Regions from separate parts of the Proteus sp. fly-1089 genome, predicted to be linked through region 1. Evidence: predicted binding sites of a transcription regulator. Region 1 holds the regulator's gene; each other region holds the start of a gene.
The links. Region 1 encodes PurR, which represses purine synthesis genes. Its sites were predicted from a motif close to CANGCAAACGTTTGCNTG; they were not measured.
Positions count from the first base shown of each region.

Region 2: a site for PurR is predicted at 3,989-4,006, ahead of glyA (serine hydroxymethyltransferase). Genes of this name have one in related genera too.
Region 3: a site for PurR is predicted at 3,796-3,813, ahead of purE (5-(carboxyamino)imidazole ribonucleotide mutase). Genes of this name have one in related genera too.

Region 1 is NZ_JBEETS010000001.1:487,428-495,210, reverse strand. It holds gene ABN080_RS02325 (OB-fold protein) at 1-404, opposite strand, end outside; gene ABN080_RS02320 (sulfite exporter TauE/SafE family protein) at 1,084-1,899, shown strand; gene sodB (superoxide dismutase [Fe]) at 2,249-2,827, shown strand; gene cydH (cytochrome bd-I oxidase subunit CydH) at 2,965-3,048, opposite strand; gene purR (HTH-type transcriptional repressor PurR) at 3,316-4,341, shown strand; gene punR (DNA-binding transcriptional activator PunR) at 4,364-5,266, opposite strand; gene punC (purine nucleoside transporter PunC) at 5,385-6,602, shown strand; gene cfa (cyclopropane fatty acyl phospholipid synthase) at 6,910-7,783, shown strand, end outside.
Region 2 is NZ_JBEETS010000003.1:51,547-59,329, forward strand. It holds gene trmJ (tRNA (cytosine(32)/uridine(32)-2'-O)-methyltransferase TrmJ) at 1-354, opposite strand, end outside; gene suhB (inositol-1-monophosphatase) at 479-1,282, shown strand; gene ABN080_RS09460 (3-phenylpropionate MFS transporter) at 1,377-2,531, opposite strand; gene glyA (serine hydroxymethyltransferase) at 2,624-3,877, opposite strand; gene hmpA (NO-inducible flavohemoprotein) at 4,244-5,440, shown strand; gene ABN080_RS09475 (hypothetical protein) at 5,546-6,193, opposite strand; gene glnB (nitrogen regulatory protein P-II) at 6,441-6,779, opposite strand; gene ABN080_RS09485 (NAD+ synthase) at 6,795-7,783, opposite strand, start outside.
Region 3 is NZ_JBEETS010000004.1:132,988-140,770, forward strand. It holds gene ABN080_RS11010 (mechanosensitive ion channel family protein) at 1-685, opposite strand, end outside; gene ABN080_RS11015 (MFS transporter) at 753-2,012, opposite strand; gene purK (5-(carboxyamino)imidazole ribonucleotide synthase) at 2,136-3,203, opposite strand; gene purE (5-(carboxyamino)imidazole ribonucleotide mutase) at 3,200-3,721, opposite strand; gene lpxH (UDP-2,3-diacylglucosamine diphosphatase) at 3,856-4,578, opposite strand; gene ppiB (peptidylprolyl isomerase B) at 4,591-5,085, opposite strand; gene cysS (cysteine--tRNA ligase) at 5,461-6,852, shown strand; gene ABN080_RS11045 (hypothetical protein) at 6,946-7,389, opposite strand; gene fruK (1-phosphofructokinase) at 7,626-7,783, opposite strand, start outside.

The DNA.
Region 1 (7,783 bases):
ATTTCACCTTTTATTTTCACAGTTTGTCCTTTCTTAATTTTAAGGACATTTTCTTCTTCGCTTGGTTTTAAAGTATATGACGCACTGGTTTTATTATTAAATGAAATAGCAACGACTTTAGGTGGGGTTGGTTTATAGAGGTCATATCTAACGACTTCATCCAAGCTTCTGATATTAGTCACTCTTCCCTCTAAAATGACCCACTTACCTCTCCATTTTTTCTGAGCAGCTATTTCATTATCATTAAAATCCTTGCATATTCCTGCATAAGAAGCTTCTGTTACTGTTGATTCCATTGATGGAACTATTTGGCTTACAGCACTATTAACTGAGCGAATAGCTTCATTTATTTTACATCCCGATAATAATATAATTGCAGATAATAATAACACTCTCTTTTTCATAAAAAATCCTTTATAGCGTCAAAAAAAGACATATAAAAATATAATAGGTAAATAAACAACTTCCTCGCCAATTTTGTAGAGAAATACATTACTACTTAAACAGCTTAATGTTTTTATTTTATATTAATGGAAATATAAATGAACGATACTATAACTGTCTATTGTATGATTTAAAATAAGAAAAGTCTCTCGCCTTAAGCCTTAATGAAGAAATAAAATAATAGCATTATATTCCAACTTAACCACTATCACCACCCAATAGTATCGCCAAATAATTCTTTATTGTACCTTTATATCTAAACTTAGGGTTTATCATTCTACACATTACTATTATTCCCCCATAAAAATTAATTCGGAAATTTAAATATAAAGATTTAAATATAGAATTCATTATAGCAATATTGATAAAGTATGTTGCATTCTTCTTTATTGGAATTATATTCAGTTATATATTTTCACATCTTAAAAAGAAGAAAGGAAAATATAAAAAATTCGAAAAATAACTATTTCTATACTTCGGTTAACAATAGCCCCCTACCATATTAATTTGTAATCTTTTTTTAATCACTAAGAGCCTGAGCGCCCAGTTTTTGATAACTAGCGATTTAATGCTACCTTCCTAAAAGGATATAATGTATATAAATGGGTTTATGATAAATCCTGATGGGTAGTATTAATTATGGAGATGATTTTACTTTTTCTTTTAGTGGGATGTATCACGGGCTTCTTTGCTGGATTACTTGGTATTGGAGGAGGAGCAATCATTGTTCCCGTCGTTATGTATGTGGTTAGCCAACAAGCAATACCTCTTGATATGGTAATGAAAATAGCCTTATCCACATCATTCTCTGTCATTATATTTTCTACGGCATCTTCGGCATACTCTCATAATAAACATAAAGCCATTTTATGGCAGCAATTTCCTCTATTAGCCATAGGTACTATTATTGGCATGCTTGTGGGAACATTTCTTGTACAAAAAATGTCGAACACTTTTTTGCAAATCGTGTTTTGTATTTTCATGATCTATACCATTTATGGTTTGTTAACCAAAAAGAAAGAAACAGAACGCATTGAGAATGTTAAAGATCCTATTGTCTCAAAACCTGCACTAACAAGTGGTGGTTCACTTATTGGTTTTGTCTCAAGCTTTATTGGTATTGCTGGTGGCACTATTACCATTCCGCTATTAAGTCATTGGGGATTTAATACACGCAAATGCATTGCAACTTCATCAATGTTAGGAGTAATTATTGCCCTAATTGGCACAACGATGGGGATTATTTATGGTTGGAACCAAACGAATATTAATGACTATTATTTAGGTTTTGTTTATTTACCTGCATTTGTTGGAATAAGCATTACTAGCGTGCTTTTCGCCCCTATTGGAGTAAAAGTGGCTTATCGCCTGCCAATTTCAAAAGTCCGCCAAATATTTGCATTATTTTTATTTTTAGTCGTTATTAAAATGATATATACACTTATTATCGAATAAGAAAAAAATAAAAATACTTTTATATCAATGAAATAAGTAAAGTTAGAGATGTTTTTTTTATAAACCTGAAATAATCGTATTAATAATAATATTTTCATTTAGCACAATAATGGCTTTACTACTTTACGCGTCGCTTGGTGGGATATACTCTTATGAGTATAATTAATCAATATGCCTTATAACGATAGATAAAAGATATTTAGCTGTTATTTCAGCAAATTTTTGTTAAAATAATTAGCAAAATAGTAACAAGTTAGTGATTCATTTGCCTCATTTTATCAATTCAGATGATCTTGATGAAATGATTTTAGGCACAAAACCCGAAATAGATAGTATAAAGGAGTACGCAATGTCTTTCGAATTACCAAAATTACCTTATGCGTTAGATGCTCTTGAGCCACATATCTCTAAAGAAACATTAGAATACCACTATGGTAAACATCACCAAACCTATGTAACCAACTTAAACAATCTGGTTAAAGGCACTGATCTAGAATCTAAATCGTTAGAAGAAATCATCAAATCGACTGATGGTGGCATCTTCAATAACGCAGCACAAGTATGGAACCATACTTTCTACTGGAATTGCTTAGCACCAAACGCTGGTGGTGCACCAACAGGTAAAATAGCTGATGCTATCAACAAAGCATTTGGTTCTTTTGAAGAGTTCAAAAAGCAATTTAACGATGCGGCAGCAAAAAACTTCGGTTCAGGTTGGACTTGGTTAGTGAAAAAAGCTGACGGTTCAGTGGCAATTGTTAACACATCTAATGCAGCAACACCAGTTTCAGGTGCAGACAAACCACTGTTAACTGTGGACGTATGGGAACACGCCTACTATATCGATTACCGTAACGCACGCGTGAAATATTTAGAAGAGTTCTGGGCGCTGGTTAACTGGTCATTTGTTGAAGCTAACCTAGCTTAATTGAACTTGATAATCAAAGATGAGTGATTAAGATTCGTTTTTGGTAACATAATAACAAAGGGCCTTGAGCCCTTTGTTATACTCAGATATTCGATAATTTATAATTTAAATTGATCGGATATTTTATAAAGCAGTGATTAGAACAACATAGTAGAAAATATAACGATCATAACAAGTGCTGCTACTGCTGTACTCAAACCAAATTTCAGATCCGTATCCATCTATTCTCCCTCAAAATGATTATAATACACATTATTAACCATAACCTTGTCATGGTTAATTATTATCACATATCAAAATTTGCTAAAATAGCGACCAGTGCACAATTTATAACATTGATTAATACTTTCACTTTTGAGCTAGATCATACAAAATTCACAGCTAATCGCTAAATTATTGCCAGTGTTTGCCCTATGTATGACTATACTGGCAGTTAAACCATAAAATTAGATAAAAGAGACCAATGAAGGTCAGGAGTTTTCCACACCATGGCAACAATAAAAGACGTGGCAAAACGCGCAGGCGTATCAACCACGACTGTTTCTCATGTGATCAACAAAACGCGTTTTGTTGCAGAGAACACACGGGCAGCAGTTTGGGCCGCTATAAAAGAATTAAATTATTCGCCTAGTGCCGTGGCGCGTAGTTTAAAAGTCAATCATACCAAATCTATTGGCCTGTTAGCCACGTCCAGTGAAGCTCCTTACTTTGCTGAAGTGATTGAAGCAGTTGAAAACAGTTGTTATAGCAAAGGCTATACACTGATTTTATGTAATTCACATAATAATCTTGATAAACAAAAAGCCTATTTAGCAATGCTGGCACAAAAACGCGTTGATGGATTATTAGTGATGTGTTCTGAATATCCCGATCACCTTCTCACTCTTTTGGAAGGCTATCGTAATATTCCCATGGTTGTCATGGATTGGGGTAAGGCCCGTGGCGACTTTACAGATACAATTATCGATAACGCTTTTCATGGTGGCTATATCGCTGGCCGTTATCTTATCGAACGAGGTCATCGTGATATCGGTATTATTCCTGGTCCATTAGAGCGCAACACCGGCGGTGGTCGTCTACAAGGCTTTCTAAAAGCCATGGAAGAAGCCAAAATTACAGTAAAAGATGAGTGGATTGTACAAGGTGACTTTGAACCTGAGTCAGGTTATAAAGCGATGTATCAAATGCTAAATCAAAAACAACGCCCTACTGCAGTTTTTTGTGGTGGTGATGTGATGGCAATGGGAGCAATCTGTGCTGCAGATGAGCTAGGTTTACGTGTTCCTTTTGATATTTCAATTGTGGGTTATGACAATATTCGTAATGCACGTTATTTTACCCCTGCATTAACCACTGTCCACCAGCCCAAAGAACGTTTAGGTCAAATGGCCTTATCTATGTTGCTTGATCGCATCGTTAACAAACGTGAAGATGCCCAAACAATCGAAGTACACCCTCGATTGGTTGAGCGTCGTTCAGTTGCTGATGGTCCTTTTATCGACTATCGTCGCTAATTCCTATTCAGCTATATAATATCTAGCGAAGCCATTCCTCATTTAAGGTTTGGCTATCTCCAAGATAATCTAACAACCACGTCAAAGCAGGCGATTCACTTTTATCAACCCACGTCAGACAGCATGGACTGTCTGGCAATGGCTGTGCAAGTTTTAAAGTAACTAGCTTACCTTGGGCTATCAATGGCTCAGCACGATGCCAAGGCACCATTCCTACACATAATCCTGCCAACAAACACTCAAGCCCCATATCCCATGTTGGTACAACCATTCTACGTTGGTTATTTAACGCCCAAGTGTCACGCTTTGGTAAACTACGTGATGTATCCTCTAAACATAAGCTAGGATAAGGTCGCATTTCATCATCGGTTAATGGGTGTTCTGCTTTAGCTAATGGATGATCAACATGGCAAACACAGCGCCAAGGCATAAAACCCATATCCCTGAAACTATAACGTTCACCAATCGGTGACGCTCTTGTTGCACCAATTGCTAAATCAACACGACCATTAACTAAGGAGTCCCATACCCCATTAAACACTTCTGGGTAGACATACAACTCAATATCAGGAAAATGGCGATAGAAATCGAGAATAAGCTGTTGTGTTCTTTCGGGTTTAACAATGCCATCAACTGCTATACTAAATTGACCACGCCACCCATTAGAAACTTGTTGACATAGGTGTCGAGTGTCATTCATTTTTTTGATAACAGATCGCGCTTCTTTGATGAAAATTTTACCCGCATCGGTTAATTCTACATCACGGTGACGACGCTCAAATAAAGGAACGGCGAGCCATTCTTCTAATTGCCGAACAGTATAACTAACGGCGGAGGGCACTCTGTGCAATTCTTGAGCAGCGGAGCTAAAACTTCCTGTTCTAGCGACTGCATCAACAACTTCTAAAGAGTATTCTGACCACATAGAGTTTATTCCTTTGAAAATTTTTCACAGCATTAACCAAATATTCCCGTTTCACAAGTAAAATAGGTCTTAGTTACAATACATAAAATGTTCTACATCACATAGCATAGAAAATAAAATGAATACTAAAACATCCACACAATCAAAAACACCTATGAGCTTCATGGTGTACCTAGCAGGTTTAAGTATGCTGGGTTACTTAGCAATTGATATGTACTTACCTGCATTCGGTATGATGCAGCGTGAACTCGCTATCAGCGAAGGCGCTATCAGTAATAGCTTAAGTATCTTTTTATTTGGTTTTGCTGTTGCTCAGTTACTTTGGGGACCACTTTCTGACAAAGTTGGTCGTAAACCTATTCTTCTTATTGGTTTAAGCCTTTTCTCTTTAGGCTGCCTTGGTATGTTGTGGGTTGAAAGTGCAACAGGCTTACTCGCGATGCGCTTCTTACAAGCTTTTGGTGTCTGCTCTGCAGCTGTTATTTGGCAAGCATTAGTTATTGATCGCTTCGATGAGTCTCGCGCACAACACGTTTTTGCTTTAATCATGCCACTGGTTGCATTATCACCCGCACTCGCCCCTTTAATTGGTGCCTCACTATTAAATCACGGTGGCTGGCGTATGATTTTCATGCTACTAATGGCAGTAACACTTGTTTTAATGTTACCAACATTAATGTTGAAAAATATTAAACAAAAATCAGTCTCCGATGCAAACCAATCTACTGCGTCATTTATGACATTACTGAAATCACCTCTATATACAGGTAACGTATTAGTTTACGCTTCTTGTAGTGCAGGTTTCTTTGCTTGGTTAGCAGGCTCACCTATTATTCTTGAGAAAATGGGTTACTCACCACAGGATATCGGTTTAAGCTATATTCCACAAACTATTGCCTTTATGGTTGGTGGTTATGGTTGTCGTATTTTACTGTCAAAAATGACGGGTAAAGCATTATTACCCCTGCTGTTAATTGGTTATGCCGTTAGTATGACTGCATTATACCTTGTTGCTAAATTTACTGAGCCAACATTAACTACGATCTTAATTCCGTTCTGTATTATGGCTGCAATGAATGGTGCATCTTATCCAATCGCTGTATCTAATGCTTTATCAGCTTACCCTGAAATCAGTGGTAAAGCAGCCGCATTACAAAATGCACTACAACTGGGTCTTTGTAGTTTAGCAAGTTTTATCGTGTCTGCGTTTATCAGCCAACAACCGCTTATTAACACCACCGCAATTATGGCGTTAACTGCGATCCCAATGGCAGTTGGTTACTTTATTCAGCGTAATAAATCCGTTAGCAAACACACAATTCAAACAGCAGAATAATCGCACCCTTATTTTTAAGAATATTCTCAAAAAGGCTGTTTTATAAAAAATAGCCTTTTTATTTTCTAGAGAAAAATAATCTACGTCTCTATACTTACCTATACGCTGTAATAGCGTTTTATTTATTTTTTCTTTCGGATTTTGAGGCATTAAACAGATTATTAGCTGATTATGTCAGATTAGTTGTCTTATTAATTCTATTCGTTCAATTCATATTGAACACAATACCATTTTAATACTTTCAATCTGTACACATCCTTTTTTAGCTTTATGTCTCAAAACCCGCTTAGTTTACGCCGGAGAGTATATGAGTACATCTTGTGTAGAAGAAGGCCGAAAGACCTCTCATGATCCTTATAAAAGGATCGCTATAGAACTATTAACTCATGCAGATATTCGAGTAAATGGCTCTGAACCTTATGATATTCAGGTTCACAATCAAAATTTTTATAAAAGAGTATTGCAACAAGGCTCATTAGGTCTCGGTGAAAGCTATATGGACGGTTGGTGGGATTGTGAGCGACTTGATATATTCTTTCATAAAGTATTGCGTGCAGGCCTTGAAAATAAGCTTCCGCAAAATCTACGTGATATTTTCAAAATTGCAACGGCCCGTCTTTTTAATCTACAAACACAAAAACGTGCATGGATGGTTGGTAAAGAGCATTACGATCTTGGTAATGATTTATTTACATCTATGCTTGATCCTAATATGCAATATTCCTGTGGCTATTGGAAAAATGCAGATAACTTAGCACAAGCTCAAGAACACAAATTAGATCTTATTTGCCGGAAGCTCAATTTAAAACCCGGTATGACTTTATTAGATATCGGTTGTGGTTGGGGTGGGCTTGCCGCTTACGCAGCAAAACATTTCGGTGTTTCTGTCACAGGTGTCACCATTTCTGTTGAACAGCAAAAATTGGCACAAGCACGATGCCAAGGACTTGATGTTAATATTATTTTAGAAGATTATCGCGATTTACATGAACAATTTGATCGCATCGTTTCTGTCGGTATGTTTGAGCATGTTGGCCCTAAAAATTATGCAACGTACTTTAAAGTAGTTCGTCGTAACTTAAAAGAAGATGGTCTATTTTTACTGCATACCATTGGATCTAATCGCGATAAAGTGAATGTAGATAGTTGGATAAGTAAATATATTTTTCCTAATGGTTGCT
Region 2 (7,783 bases), on a different contig from region 1:
TGTGCGTTCACGACCAAAAATTACTGCAACTGGCTTATTTTTAGCTTCCATAACACAACGCTCACCACATTCACGGGGGGCAAGCATGGGCCAAGAAAGTGTGCGACTGCGAGCGCTTGTTCCAATCACTAAACCACAACCTTCAATCGCTTCATCGATACTATTAACAATGTGTGCATTGCCAATAACATCACTTGCACCTGCTGATAGGGCAATAGAATGTGAATCTGGTTTTTCTTTCGGATTAACAAAATAAAGGTTGGTCAATCCCATGGTTTTCATAGCTCGAGCTGTAGAGCCCATATTGCCTGTATGTGAGGTCTCTACAAGGATGATGCGAATATTTTCTAACATTGATTTCTTGTTAATTGCTTTGTGATCCATCTATTTTATCACAAATGTAGCCAGAAACACGAATGCCTGTTATACTCTCGCACGTTTTTTATCCCCGTTCTTTAACATCTTGTGGAAGATAACCATGCATCCGATGCTGAATATTGCCATACGTGCCGCACGTAAGGCTGGTAATTTAATCGCCAAAAATTACGAAAATCCTGAATCTGTAGAAACTAATCAGAAAGGTACCAATGATTTTGTCACTAATGTTGACCGTGACGCAGAACAAGCAATCATTGAAATCATCCGTAAGTCTTATCCAAAACACACCATTATTACGGAAGAAAGTGGCGAGTTACTCGGTGAAGATCACGACATACAATGGGTTATTGATCCACTTGATGGCACGACTAACTTCATTAAACGTCTTCCACACTTCTCTGTTTCTATCGCTGTACGCATTAAAGGCCGTACTGAAGTGGCAGTTGTTTATGATCCTATGCGTAACGAGTTATTTTCAGCTGTTCGCGGTCAAGGCGCTCAATTAAATGGTTATCGTCTGCGTGGCTCTAATGCCCGTGATTTAGATGGTGCTGTTCTTGCTACTGGTTTTCCATTCAAAAGCAAACAACATTCAGCCGCTTATATGAACATGTTAGGTAAACTGTTTGTTCCTTGTGCTGATTTCCGTCGTACAGGCTCAGCTGCATTAGATTTAGCTTATGTTGCCGCTGGCCGTGTTGATGGTTTCTTTGAAATTGGCTTAAAACCTTGGGATTTCTTAGGTGGTGAGTTAATTGCTCGTGAAGCAGGTGCTATCGTTTCTGACTTTACTGGTAACCACGGCTATCTCCAAACAGGTAATATTGTTGCTGGTAACCCACGTGTCGTTAGAGCATTATTAGCTGAAATTCGTAGCGAATTAACGGATGCATTAAAACGTTAATTGTGTCGATACCTATAATGGCGGCTGTATAACTGTATAAAAGAAAAAGACCATCAAGTTATGGTCTTTTTTATTGTCTATATATTTTTAGTTGTTAACTATTTTGAGGTTTGACTTTAGGTCTGATAAACATCGCTGGGATCGTTAACGCAGCCATTAACCAGAAGATCAATGATTCTTGATTTGGGAGTTTTTCATATAGCCAGCCCGATATAATCGTCATAATGGCTATGCTTCCTCCCATTGCTAAAGCAGAATACACAGCTTGCAAACGAATAATTTCGTGTTCTTGACGGGCGCTAATAAAACGCATTGCAGCCAAATGACATACTGTAAACGTACCACTATGTAAGATTTGAACGACAATAAGTGCAGGTAATGCGGTAAAACTCCCCATTAATCCCCAACGTAAAAGCCCAGCAAAAGCAGAAAGTAACAGCAGATCCCTTGCACTCCACCGGCGGAATAAACGGTGACTAAGCATAAAAACGATGACTTCAGATACCACACCTAATGACCAAAGATAGCCAATTGTTGCAGTGTCATATCCTGCTTTTTCCCAATAAAGCGCGCTAAAACCATAATAGGCCGCATGCGCGCCTTGCAATAGAGAAACACATAACAAAAAGCGCCAAACAGGCCCATCAGAAATGAGTTTCATAAAAGACACATTACTGTGTTTTGCTTTTTTCACCTTACCTTGAGGCATGACTTTAGGACGAAGCATCGATGTAAGGAATAATGCAAGGGTACTGGCAATCAACCCATAAAGAATGATGGGATGCCCAAAAGCATCAATTAAAATCCCTAACAATGATGAACTAATAATAAAAGCAATAGAGCCCCAAACACGGATTTTTCCATAATCAAAGGGGAACTGTTTTTGCCAAGTTCCAGCCAAGGAATCCCCTAAAGGCACCATAGGTGAAAAGAATACGTTAAATCCAGTCATCACAAAGAATAACCATGCCCAATGGCTGCCCATCATAAATGCAACAGTAAAGAGTAATGAGAGAAAGGCGAATAGTCGTAATGCAGTGATAAGTTTTGATGGATCTTTTACTGCAGGCGTTAAGATGAGGCTACCGACAAAACGTGCAGTTAAACCTACACCTAATAACAGACCTATCATTGCAGGATCGACACCCTCTCCTTTTAGCCATATTGACCAAAAAGGTAAAAAGATACCGTACGAGAAGAAATACGTAAAATAATCTAAGGCAAGCCACAGTGTTGATGGAATAACCATCCAATCCCCCATTTTTAAGATGCAAAAAAACCCGCCAAGAACAAGTTCTCGAAGCGGGCTTGTACAACGGGTTTTATTATATCGTTACAAACTTATGCGTAAACTGGAAATTTAGCGCAGATATCCAAGACTTTTTGTTTCACTTTCTCAATGTTCGCTTCATCATTGATATTATCAAGGACATCACACATCCAACCGGCTAAATCACGAGCTTCTGCTTCTTTAAAACCACGACGTGTAATTGCTGGAGAACCGATACGAACACCAGAAGTAACAAATGGGCTACGTGGATCATTTGGCACACTGTTTTTGTTAACAGTGATATTTGCACGACCGAGCGCTGCATCCGCATCTTTACCTGTAATGTCTTTATCAACTAAGTCTAATAAAAACAGGTGGTTTTCAGTTCCGCCAGACACTACTTTATAACCGCGTTCTAAGAAAACGTCTACCATTGCTTTCGCGTTTTTAGCAACTTGTTGCTGATAAACTTTAAACTCTGGTTCCATTGCTTCTTTTAATGCAACCGCTTTGCCCGCGATAACGTGCATTAAAGGGCCACCTTGAGAGCCAGGGAACACTGCTGAGTTCAGTTTTTTGTAGAACTCTTCATCTCCACCTTTAGCTAGGATAAGACCACCACGTGGGCCAGCTAATGTTTTATGCGTTGTTGTCGTAACAACGTGAGCATGAGGAACAGGGTTAGGATAAACACCCGCAGCAATCATACCCGCAACGTGCGCCATATCAACAAACAGGTAAGCACCAATGCTATCAGCGATTTCACGCATTTTTGCCCAATCAACCAAACCAGAATAGGCAGAGAAGCCACCAATAATCATTTTTGGTTGATGTTTTTTAGCTTGAATAGCGATATCTTCGTAATCAATTTTACCTGATTCATCAATACCATAAGGTACGATATTATATAGTTTACCAGAGAAGTTAACTGGTGAACCATGAGTCAAGTGGCCGCCTTGTGCTAAGTTCATACCTAAAACAGTATCACCCGGTTTTAGTAATGCCATATAAACAGCGGCATTCGCTTGTGAACCTGAGTGAGGTTGTACGTTAGCATAGTCAGCACCAAATAATGCTTTTGCACGATCGATTGCCAGTTGCTCTACAACATCCACATACTCACAACCACCGTAGTAACGTTTACCCGGATAGCCTTCAGCATATTTGTTTGTCAGCTGAGATCCCTGCGCCTGCATAACACGAGGACTGGTATAGTTTTCAGAAGCAATAAGTTCGATGTGCTCTTCTTGACGAGTCACTTCACCTTCCATTGCATTCCATAACTCTGGATCGTAATCAGCAATATTCATTTCACGTTTTAACATTCAGATCTCCTGACTCAGCTAACTTCACTAAAGACAAACTCCCATACGGGAGAAAGAATGGCATACAGTGTAAACTCTTTTTCTTCATTGAGATAGCCCCTAATGAAAAAATACGCAATCGTTTGCCACCCAATTATAACAGCACCTTATTACTTTTTAACAACCTCATTTTATCCTGTGCTTATTCCTCTTTTTGAGGTACATCACGCCTTATTATGCAAACACCCCGCATCATTCTCTAAGATTTGAGATTTTTTGTTAAAAAATAAAAACAGTTATTTACAAAATAATCAAAAAGAGATAAGTTGCATATAAAATGCAATTTATAAAAATTCACAATAAACTGAAAATTTTTCAGGAGCAATTATGTTAGATGCACAAACTATCGCGACAATTAAATCAACAATTCCTCTTATTGCTAAAACAGGCCCTGCATTAACCGCACATTTTTATGATCGAATGTTCTCTCGTCATCCTGAGCTAAAAGATATCTTTACCATGAGCCACCAAAGTAGTGGTGCCCAACGTGAAGCCTTATTTAATGCGATATGCGCTTATGCAATCAATATTGAAAATTTACCTACAATTTTACCTGCAGTTGAAAAAATCGCACAAAAACACGTCAGTTTAAATATTCTTCCTGAGCATTACCCCATCGTAGGTGAAAATTTATTGGCCACAATTGATGAAATGTTTAACCCAGGGCAAGAAGTGTTAGACGCTTGGGGCGCCGCTTACCAAGTGTTAGCGGATGTCTTTATTAATCGTGAAGAACAAATTTATCAACAAAAAGAACAAACAAGCGGTGGTTGGAGAGGGCTACGAGCTTTTAAAGTCACACATAAAGTAAAACAAAGTGATGTTATTACCAGCTTTGAATTAGCTCCTGAAGACGGCCTTGATGTTACACCTTATCAAGCTGGACAATATTTAAGCCTTTATATCCGCGATGAACGTCTTGAAAACCAAGAAATACGTCAATATTCATTAACTCAATCTTCAAATAATAAAACATACCGCATCGCAGTCAAACGCGAAGAGAAAGGTATTTTATCGAATTTTCTTCATGACCATATTCAAGAAGGGGATACTTTACAAGTCGCCGCACCAGGGGGAGATTTCTATTTAGAGGTATCACCAACAACACCTGTTACATTAATTTCAGCGGGTGTAGGTTTAACACCCATGTTATCAATGTTACACACCCTTTCTGCTCATCAAGCCAATGTTAATTGGTTACATGCTGCTGAACATGGTGGTGTTCATGCCTTTAAAGGTGAGGTTCATCAAGTCAGTAGTAAACTTCCACATTATCAACAAGCGGTTTGGTATCGCACACCACGGCCTGAAGATGTACAAAATAAAGATTATCAATTTGAAGGTTTAATGACATTAAAACAAGTTGAAAATTGGATAAATATTCCTGATATGCATTTCTATTTTTGCGGGCCATTACCTTTTATGCAATCTATTGCCAAACAGCTTATTGAATTAGGCGTTAATAGTGAAAAACTTCATTATGAATGTTTTGGCCCTCATGCTGTTATTCTGCAAGATTTATAATCAATAAATAATCAAACCATTAAAACTAAGCTTTAAAATAAATTAAATAAAAAGCGCTGATAGAATTACATTTATCAGTGCTTTTGTTATTTATATCATGTTGTTTTATGGTTGATATTTATTTTCAATTGCAGTGGGAATAACATGATCTTTAGCAGAAAAGCCGTACCAAATAACACTAATTAGACAGAGTGTATAACCAAATAATTCGCTGCCCTCTTCTACCATATTTTTAACCGCACGATTATAATCTTCACCTAATAATTTATGCCACAATATCCCCATCCCAAATAGGCGAGAAAACAACAAAATACATAATAGACCTGCAACTAACATTCCGTGACTTGGATGGGTAATAAAATGCATTAATCCTTTTAATGTCTTTTTACCTTCTCTAATCGCGATAGCAATACTAATAAATGCCACTGTTAGGGCAAACCAAACCCAAGAGCCGTGTGCAATCTGATCAAATACACCATCTAACTCACGAATTAGAATACACAGAAAAAAACCCATAATTAGAGTAAACGCTCCCCGCTGTTCACTGTCTTGGCACGCTTTAACAAAAAAGAATAAGCTAATAATCGCAACGATAATTTCTTGCCCTAATTCCGTCACTGATGTCTCTGAAATACCATTATCAAGCACCAAAATATCAAGAAAAATAAATCCCGTCGTGATGGCGATAAGCACTGCTGCACATAAAAATAAAGCGAGCCGCTTTAATAAATAATTAAACACTATTTTGCCCATACCTTAATGATTTTTAATATTGATGATAATAACTTTCTTAAAAAGTTATTAAATAACATTTTGTGCCTTAAAGTTTATAATAAACAGTAAAATAAATTGTTCATTATCATCAATTGACTTGCATAAGATATAAATAGCACTATAGGTAAAACATAAAAAAATAATCATGCACCAAAAACAGAAAAAGCCTGATATTTTGACTAAAAAATATCAGGCTTTAATAAAATGTATTATTTAACTTAAATAATTAAATAGCTTCTTCGTCTTGCTCGCCAGTACGAATACGAATAACACGACTCACATCAAAAACAAAAATCTTACCGTCACCAATTTTACCTGTTTGTGCTGTTGTCATAATGGTATCTACACAAGTTTCAACAATTTCGTCAGCAACAACAATTTCAATTTTTACTTTAGGTAAAAAATCAACCATGTATTCCGCACCGCGGTAAAGTTCAGTATGCCCTTTTTGACGACCAAAACCTTTCACTTCAGTTACGGTCATCCCCGTGATACCCACTTCACCAAGCGCTTCTCTTACATCATCTAACTTAAACGGCTTAATTATCGCTTCAATTTTTTTCATCGTATTATCCTGCTATTACCAGTTGTGGCGACCAAAACCGCTTGTTATTGGGTATCTGCGATCTTTACCAAAATTACGACTTGTAATACGTGGCCCTACTGGGGCTTGACGTCGCTTGTATTCATTAATATCGACTAATTTTATCACTTTACGGACCGTTGCTTCATCAAATCCAGCAGCAACTAAATCAGAAACAGATTTATCCTGTTCAACATAACCTTCAAGAATAGCGTCCAGAATGTCATAAGGTGGTAAATTATCTTGGTCAGTTTGTCCCGGCGCCAATTCTGCTGATGGTGGTCTATCAATCACACGTTGAGGAATAGCTGGTGAAAGTGTATTACGATATTTAGATAGTTCAAAAACTAATGTTTTAGGGACGTCTTTTAACACATCAAAGCCCCCCGCCATATCACCATACAATGTCGAGTATCCCACAGCGGATTCACTTTTATTGCTTGTGGTGAGCACTAAGCGACGGCGTTTATTCGACATCGCCATCAAAATCACCGCGCGACAGCGAGCCTGTAGATTTTCTTCTGTAGTATCAGCGGCAGTATCTTTAAACATTGGTGCTAACTGTGCCATAAAGGCATCAAACATTGGTTCAATAGATACCGTATCGAATTCAACACCTAATAAATCAGCTTGTTCTTTGGCATCATGAATACTCATTTCGGAAGTATAACGAAAAGGCATCATAACTGCTTGAACACTCTCTTTTCCTAATGCATCAGCCGCAATAGCAACCGTTAATCCAGAATCAATTCCCCCAGATAATCCGAGAATTGCCCCTTTAAAACCGTTTTTAGTGACATAATCACGCGTTGCAAGCACTAATGCTTGATACACTTGCGCTAAAGGTGAAAGTTCTGGAGCTGGATTTACCATTGGGATGATAGTTAATTCATCAAACTCTACAACTGCTATTTGCTCATCAAATGCGGCTAAACGATGTGTGATCGTGCCTCTTTCATCAAATACTTTAGAACAACCATCAAAGA
Region 3 (7,783 bases), on a different contig from region 1:
GATTTTCAACACTAATGGAGGAAAAAATTGAGTTAGGAATATAAAGTGGTCGATGGTCGAAGGTAATAATTTTAGTAATGCGCCAACCTATTTCTACTACCGTACCTTCAATATTACGATCAGGTGAGCGCACCCAGTCACCAATATTAAAAGGGCGATCGAAATAAAGCATAACCCCAGAAAAAAGGTTACTGAGCACATCTTTACTTGCCATACCAATGGCAATACCACCTAATCCGCCAAAAGTCATTAAGCCAGATAAGCTCATACCAAAATGTTCACCAAACAATAAGATGATGATGACAAAAAGGCTGATTTTAAATATCCGAGAAATAATACGGGCAGAGGTGGGATCACTACCTTTTTGGATCTGTGATTGCTCTAGTCTATTAATAAGTAAGAAAAACTTACGCATTAAAACTAAGGCGATACCAACGTAAGTAAAGAAATTAATCATCCTAAAAGAGATAAAATGGAGATTAAAATCAACAACAGCCATTTCACAGTATTGGCTTAAGATGATCACTAAACTACAAAGGAAGATGGCTTGGCTAATATGAATAATAATATTTCTACGACGTTTTTTCTTTTTGTCATGAAAAAGAGAGACGGCGACAAAGCCAACAAAACAGGCTAAAGCAATCCCTACACCTATTGAGTATTTTATTATTAATGCATCATTCATCAGCTTAACATCTCCTTAGAAAATGCGTTTGTATAATACAAAATCTATTACCATGTTTATTCAATCGCTATTTTTTGTGTTCACTAGCATGCTGAAATTTAGGGTAAGTCGGTGGTTTCATAAAGAGTGTTATCGCTAGGATCAATAGTACAGGTACAGTTAAAATTAAGAATGCAGGAGTAAAACTTCCTGATATATCTTTTATTGCACCCGCAAAGAACGGCGCTAAACAAGCAAGTGTCGAAATTAAATTCATGACTGAAAATAGTTCAAGGTAAGGAGAGCGACCAAAGTAGTTAGCCAGTAATATACTTGATGCTAAAAAGGTCATACCATAGCCGATACCAACACAAACCGTAAACAGGATCAGGTAAACCCAAGAGTTTGCCATACTGAGTGCTAACAGCCCAATAATGATAATACTTAAACTAGCGATAAGTAATTTTTTAGGTTCTAGCCATTCACCAATTGCGCCGCCGGCTAAGCGTGAGAAAGCGTTGATAAATGCCATGCTACTTAATAAGGTCGCGGCAATGGTTTCACCAAAGCCATTTTCAATAATATGAGCAACAGCAAAACTATTAACGGTAATACCGCACCATAAAAAAGCAGTATAAGTGGCAGCGATAACATAAAATTGCCATGTTCTCAAAGCATGGCGTGCCGTCCAAATTTCTTTGGTTTGATAGATGCGTTTTGTGCTTTGGAGTTGGCTAATTCTTTTGGCATGCTCTTGCTCTTTACTTCCTTCTCGTAAAAAGAGAATAGTGAAAAGAGTAATAACGGTAAGCGTGATCGCTGAAATAAGCCAATGCATACGCCATGTATGCCATAAATGCGTGGCTAAAAAGTAGATCCAAGGCCCCGCCACACCACCTAATCCGCCAATAGTAAAATAAACACCGAAGGCAAAAGATTGTTTTTCGAATAAGCGAGAAATTACATAAGTCCCGGGTACTGTTGCAAGTAAGGTAAAACCAATACCTAATAGTGCTGTACCAAGGAAATATCGTGCAATGGTGTAGGTTTCATAAAGAAAATAAAAACCGCTAACGAAAATAATCAGTCCAATAAGAAGGGTAAAGCGAACACTTAATTTACGAATAAGTAAAGTGGGTAAAAAACTAGCAAGACCACAGGTTAATCCTAATAACGTAAAACCAAGGCCCGCTTGTGTCCAATTCCACTCTAGCTCACTTATCATGCTAGGAAGAACAACACCCAAAGATGTAAATGTGGTTGCGGTAGCTAAAAAATAGACCAAACCCAGTAATATCAGCATACTCCACTGATAAATGGGTCCAAAACTCTGTTGTGTGGCTTGCATCCTGACTCCATCAAACGGGTGCAGTAACCTGAATAATCAGGAGAAAATAGCGAATAACAGACCTCTTTAATCAAGGTCTGTTCATTTAAAGGCTATTATTCTCTAACTTTATGAGTCGGACTGCTAGCTTAATTTTTCTAAAGCCCATTGGATGGGTTTTTGATAGGTATCATCAAGCATAAGACTCAATGATTTAAGTGTGTCTTTCAGCGGTTGGTTATCACGATGAACAAGATTGAGATGACCCACTTTTCGCACAGGGCGAACTTCTTTTTCATACCAATGTAAATGCACTAAAGGTAATGAAAGCCATTGAGGATTGATATCAGTACCAATCAAATTAACCATCACTGCGAGTTGGCAAACTTCAGGTTTTGGCATAGGTAAATCTAAGATTGCACGTAAATGTAACTCAAATTGGCTAATTGAGGCGCCATTTTGTGTCCAATGTCCACTGTTATGAACTCGTGGTGCTAATTCGTTGATGAGTAATTTATTACCGACAATAAAACACTCCATCGCCATTACACCGACATAATTGAGTTTATCAAGAATAGATGTCAGCATTTTTTCTGCTGATTGTTGTAATTCTGGGGCAGGTGTTGGTAATGCAACACTCATACGTAAAATGCCATCTTGATGAAGGTTATGTGTTAAAGGATAAAATACACAATGACCTTTTTTATCTCTGGCTCCAACTAAGGACACTTCACCAGAAAAGGGAATACCTTGCTCAACAATGCATTCACCATAAATTTCAGCGGGTAATTGTTGTTCTTCACCAGGGTGAATTCGCCATTGTCCGCGGCCGTCATAACCACCAACACGACGTTTCACGATAATAAAATCACCTAGCTGAGAAAAAATATCAGGCCATTGTGTTGGCGATGTTAAGGTTTGCCAAGGTGCGGTTGCTAGGCTTAGTTCATCAAGAAGTTGTTTTTGAGGCAATCTATCTGCAAGTAAAGGGAAAATATCACGGTTAACAAAGTTAGTATGACGTTCTAATTCTTTTGTTAATGCCGTTTCTGGCCAACGTTCAATTTCTGCAGTAATAATGCTTTTTTGATAGGGAACAGCTTCAGGTTCTGCATCTAATCCTACAGGGTAAACAGCAATACCTAAAGGTTCACCTGCTTGTCTTAACATTCTACCTAATTGACCATTTCCAAGGACACAAACCGGTTTCATAGTGCCTCTCTTGGGTCTGGGTTATTTAATACATCGTCGGTTTGTGCTGTGCGCCATGCAGTCAGTGCGTCTAAAATAGCAGGAGAATGTAATGCCAAAATTTGAGCCGCTAATAAAGCTGCATTGGCAGCACCCGCTTTTCCAATCGCTAAGGTTCCTACTGGAATACCTTTTGGCATTTGTACGATTGAATAGAGGCTATCAACACCGCTTAATGCTGCACTTTGAACAGGAACACCGAATACTGGCACTAACGTTTTAGCTGCAAGCATTCCAGGTAAATGGGCTGCTCCTCCGGCACCAGCAATAATGACATCAAAGCCATTACTTTTTGCTTTTTCAGCAAAACTAAATAATTTATCAGGGGTGCGGTGTGCAGAGACAATCTCAACATGGTAAGGAATGTGTAGTGCATCTAATACATCAGCGGCATGAGACATGGTTGCCCAGTCACTTTTAGATCCCATAACAATGGCGATACGAGGAAAAGCGGTATTTAGACCAACGTGAGAAGACATTACTTAACTGCTCCTGTAAGTATAAACGGATATAGCCTAATAAATTGAGAATGATAGTATCACGCTAACACGCCAAGGAAAACGTTTGCGTAAAGAAAAAAAAGACTTTTTATAGAGAAAATAAGTGAAACAACTTAAAAGGGAAAATGGATCAGTTCTATTTTTTCAGCGGTGACTTTAAACATAGAACCTTCGGTATGCCAAGCACCCAATACACCACGATAGTGTGTTTTTCCTTCAATATGGACAGTATGAACAGCCGGTCGGTGTGTATGTCCGTGGATCATCCATTGTGTATTGAAGTGTTTAAAGGTATTAATCACCGCTTGTGGGTTAACATCCATAATTGCATCTGATTTATATTGGTTTTCATGCTGGCTACGAGAGCGCATTTTATTGGCAATTCTTAGTCGAACAAACAGAGGCAGTAATAAGAATAGGCGCTGTATAAATTTATTATGCACTTTTTTACGGTAACGTTGATAAGCCTCATCATCTGTACAAAGTGTATCACCATGTAAAATCAAGATATGATGTTGATAAATTTTGAGCACTTTTTCTTGAGGAAGTAGAGTGATACCACTCTCTTTTGCAAAACGAGAGCCAATTAAAAAATCACGATTTCCATGAATAAAATAACAGGGAATACCCGCATTTTTTAGTGTCATTAGCGCTTGAGCAATTTGTTGATGTAAAGGATTAGGATCATCATCACCTATCCAAAAATCAAAAAAATCGCCTAAGATATAGAGCGCTTTAGCGTGAATGGCTTGCTCTTTTAGAAAGCGAAGAAAACCGGCAGTGATTGCCGGTTCATGTTCACTTAAATGCAGGTCTGCAATAAAAAGCGTACACATAAAGAGTAATGCTTATTCGCTAACCGTTACACTTTTAATGATGATATCTTCACGAGGAACATCTTGGTGGAAACCGCTACGACCTGTAGAAACCGCTTTAATTTTGTCGACAACATCCATTCCTTCAACAACTTCAGCGAAGACACAATATCCCCAACCATTCGCATTTTCAGCACGGAAGTTTAAGAAATCGTTATCTGCAACGTTAATAAAGAATTGTGCAGTCGCGGAATGTGGATCGTTAGTACGAGCCATCGCTAATGTACCACGATTATTTGCAAGTCCATTGTTTGCTTCGTTTCTAACAGGTGCTTTGGTTGCTTTTTGGTTCATACCAGGTTCAAAACCACCACCTTGGATCATAAAGCCATTGATGACACGGTGGAAGATAGTGTTATCGTAGAATCCTTCTTTACAGTAGTCTAAAAAATTTTCTACGGTTGCAGGCGCTTTGTCTGCAAATGTATTAATCACGATATCGCCGTAATTGGTATGAAAAGTAACCATATTTAGATCCTAATATAATTTTAGCTTTACCCAGATTTGGGCATAAACAATAGTCCCGTTTTTTATATCACAGTTGCCTTATTTAGTCAGTATTCATCTTTTTTTTGCCCGGTTTTTCTAATTAAACAGGCGTACAAAATAGAGAAAACACATTTTTCGCCAAAATTTAGCTCAATAACAGAAGTTTGATTGTTCACTATCAAGGATAGAACAGTGAAAATAAGGATTAAGCAGAGTAATATATTAGCGCAGATCTTGAGTTTGCTTTGTCTCCAAGATCCAATATCCTAATTAATATCGTGCTATAGTAGTCGTTATTTTCTTTTATATAAAAACGTAATAAACACGTACAGTTGAAAACGGGAACGTCCACCGATGCTAAAGATTTTTAATACTCTCACTCGCCAAAAAGAAGAATTTAAACCTATCCATGCAGGGAAAATAGGTATGTACGTGTGTGGCATCACTATTTATGACCTGTGTCATATTGGTCATGGACGTACGTTTGTGGCTTTTGATGCCATAACCCGTTATCTGCGTTATTTAGGTTATGATGTTAATTATGTGCGTAACGTAACGGATGTGGATGATAAAATCATCAAACGTGCGATCGAGAATAATGAAACATGTGAGCAATTAACAACTCGTATGTTAGCTGAAATGCATAAAGATTTTGATGCATTAAATATTGCTCGTCCTGATTCAGAGCCTCGTGCGACACACCATATTGCTGAAATTATTGAATTAACGGAAACGTTAATCAAACGTGATCATGCTTATGTTGCTGAAAACGGTGACGTTATGTTTGCGATTGACACCGATCCTGATTATGGGTTGCTTTCTCGTCAAGATTTAGAACAACTGCAAGCAGGTGCTCGTGTTGAAGTGGCTAACGTGAAACGTAATCCTATGGACTTCGTTTTATGGAAAATGTCTAAGCCGGGTGAACCAAGTTGGGAGTCTCCATGGGGAGCGGGTCGTCCTGGTTGGCATATTGAATGTTCTGCAATGAACGGTAAAGAGTTAGGATGCCATTTTGATATTCATGGTGGTGGTTCAGATTTAATGTTCCCACACCATGAAAATGAGATTGCTCAATCAACGTGTGCTCATGATGGCCCATATGTAAATTATTGGATGCATTCCGGTATGGTGATGGTAGACAAAGAAAAAATGTCTAAGTCACTCAATAACTTTTTCACCATTCGTGATGTATTAGCTTATTACGATGCTGAAACGGTGCGTTATTTCTTATTATCTGGCCATTATCGTAGTCAGCTTAACTACACAGAAGAAAATCTAAAACAAGCACGTACCGCTTTAGAGCGTCTCTATACGTCATTACGTGGTACTGATGCTAATGCACAACCTACTGGTGGCGAAGCGTTTGAAGCACTGTTTATAGAAGCAATGAATGATGACTTCAATACACCAGAAGCGTATTCAGTATTATTTGATTTAGCGCGAGAAGTAAATCGCTTAAAAAGCGTGGATATGAATAAAGCTAACGGTTTAGCTGCGGTGCTACGCAAATTAGCTAAAGTATTAGGTCTGTTAGAGCAAGATCCTGAAGCCTTTTTACAAAGTAGTGCTAAAGCAGATGATGCTGGTGAAGTTGAAAAAATTGAAGCTTTAATTCAACAACGTAACGATGCACGTAAAAATAAAGATTGGGCTGCTGCTGATGTTGCGCGAGATGCATTAACAGCGATGGGAATTGTTTTAGAAGATGGCCCTAAAGGAACAACTTGGCGTCGTAATAATTAATATAATTAACGACTAATTACACATAACACGTGTTTTTATAAAAATATCGGATATTTATTATCCGATATTTTTTTTTGCTATTTATTATTTAATTTATTGGCTAATAATACGGGTTTCTCTTTCATTATCTTTTTGTTTATCTTTAAAATAATTTATGACATTCTCAGAAAAAAAGAGTCTATGAGTTAAGATAACTATAATAGAAAAAGCAACAAAACTAAATTCAGACATATTGGTTAATGACATCGAAACACTTAGTATAAAAAATAGCGAAATAGATAAACATACCCATGATATTTTTAAAAAAGAGTAAGCATTTTTACTGTTTCTTGCGAGTTTTATCCATGCAATAACTTGTATTATCATTGTGATAATCAGGCACAGCATAATAAATAGGCCCAGGAGTATCGTTTGACCACCGCCCATCGCCATTGCTAATAAATAAATGGGTGCCCCAGCAACCAATATAAACAAACTTATACCTAAAAATAGTACTGAAATAACTTGGATCCATAAAAGCACTATGGGCCTTTCCATAAATTCTCCTAAAAACAAAATAAGTTTTTATTAGCTTTAGAATATCTTTATTAACTTTTATTAAAGTGAAGTTTATCGAATAAATAGAAAAAATAAAGTTTGATTTAATAATAAATAAATGTTAATCAATTTAAGAGGCTCTATTTTAGAGTTTCTATAAACATGATATTAATATATTTAATTGAAGCAGTGGTAACTCTACTTAATATTATTCGATATACCACTGGTATTATTACTTATAATTTTAGAGGGGTTAATTTTACTTCTGCCATCATTTTTGCCAATTGTTCGCGGTCATGAATACCAACATTGGTCTGACTTACTGCAAGAGCAGAAACGGCAGTTGCAAGACGTAATGTATGCTCGCTAGTTTGTCTCATCATCAGTCCATAAA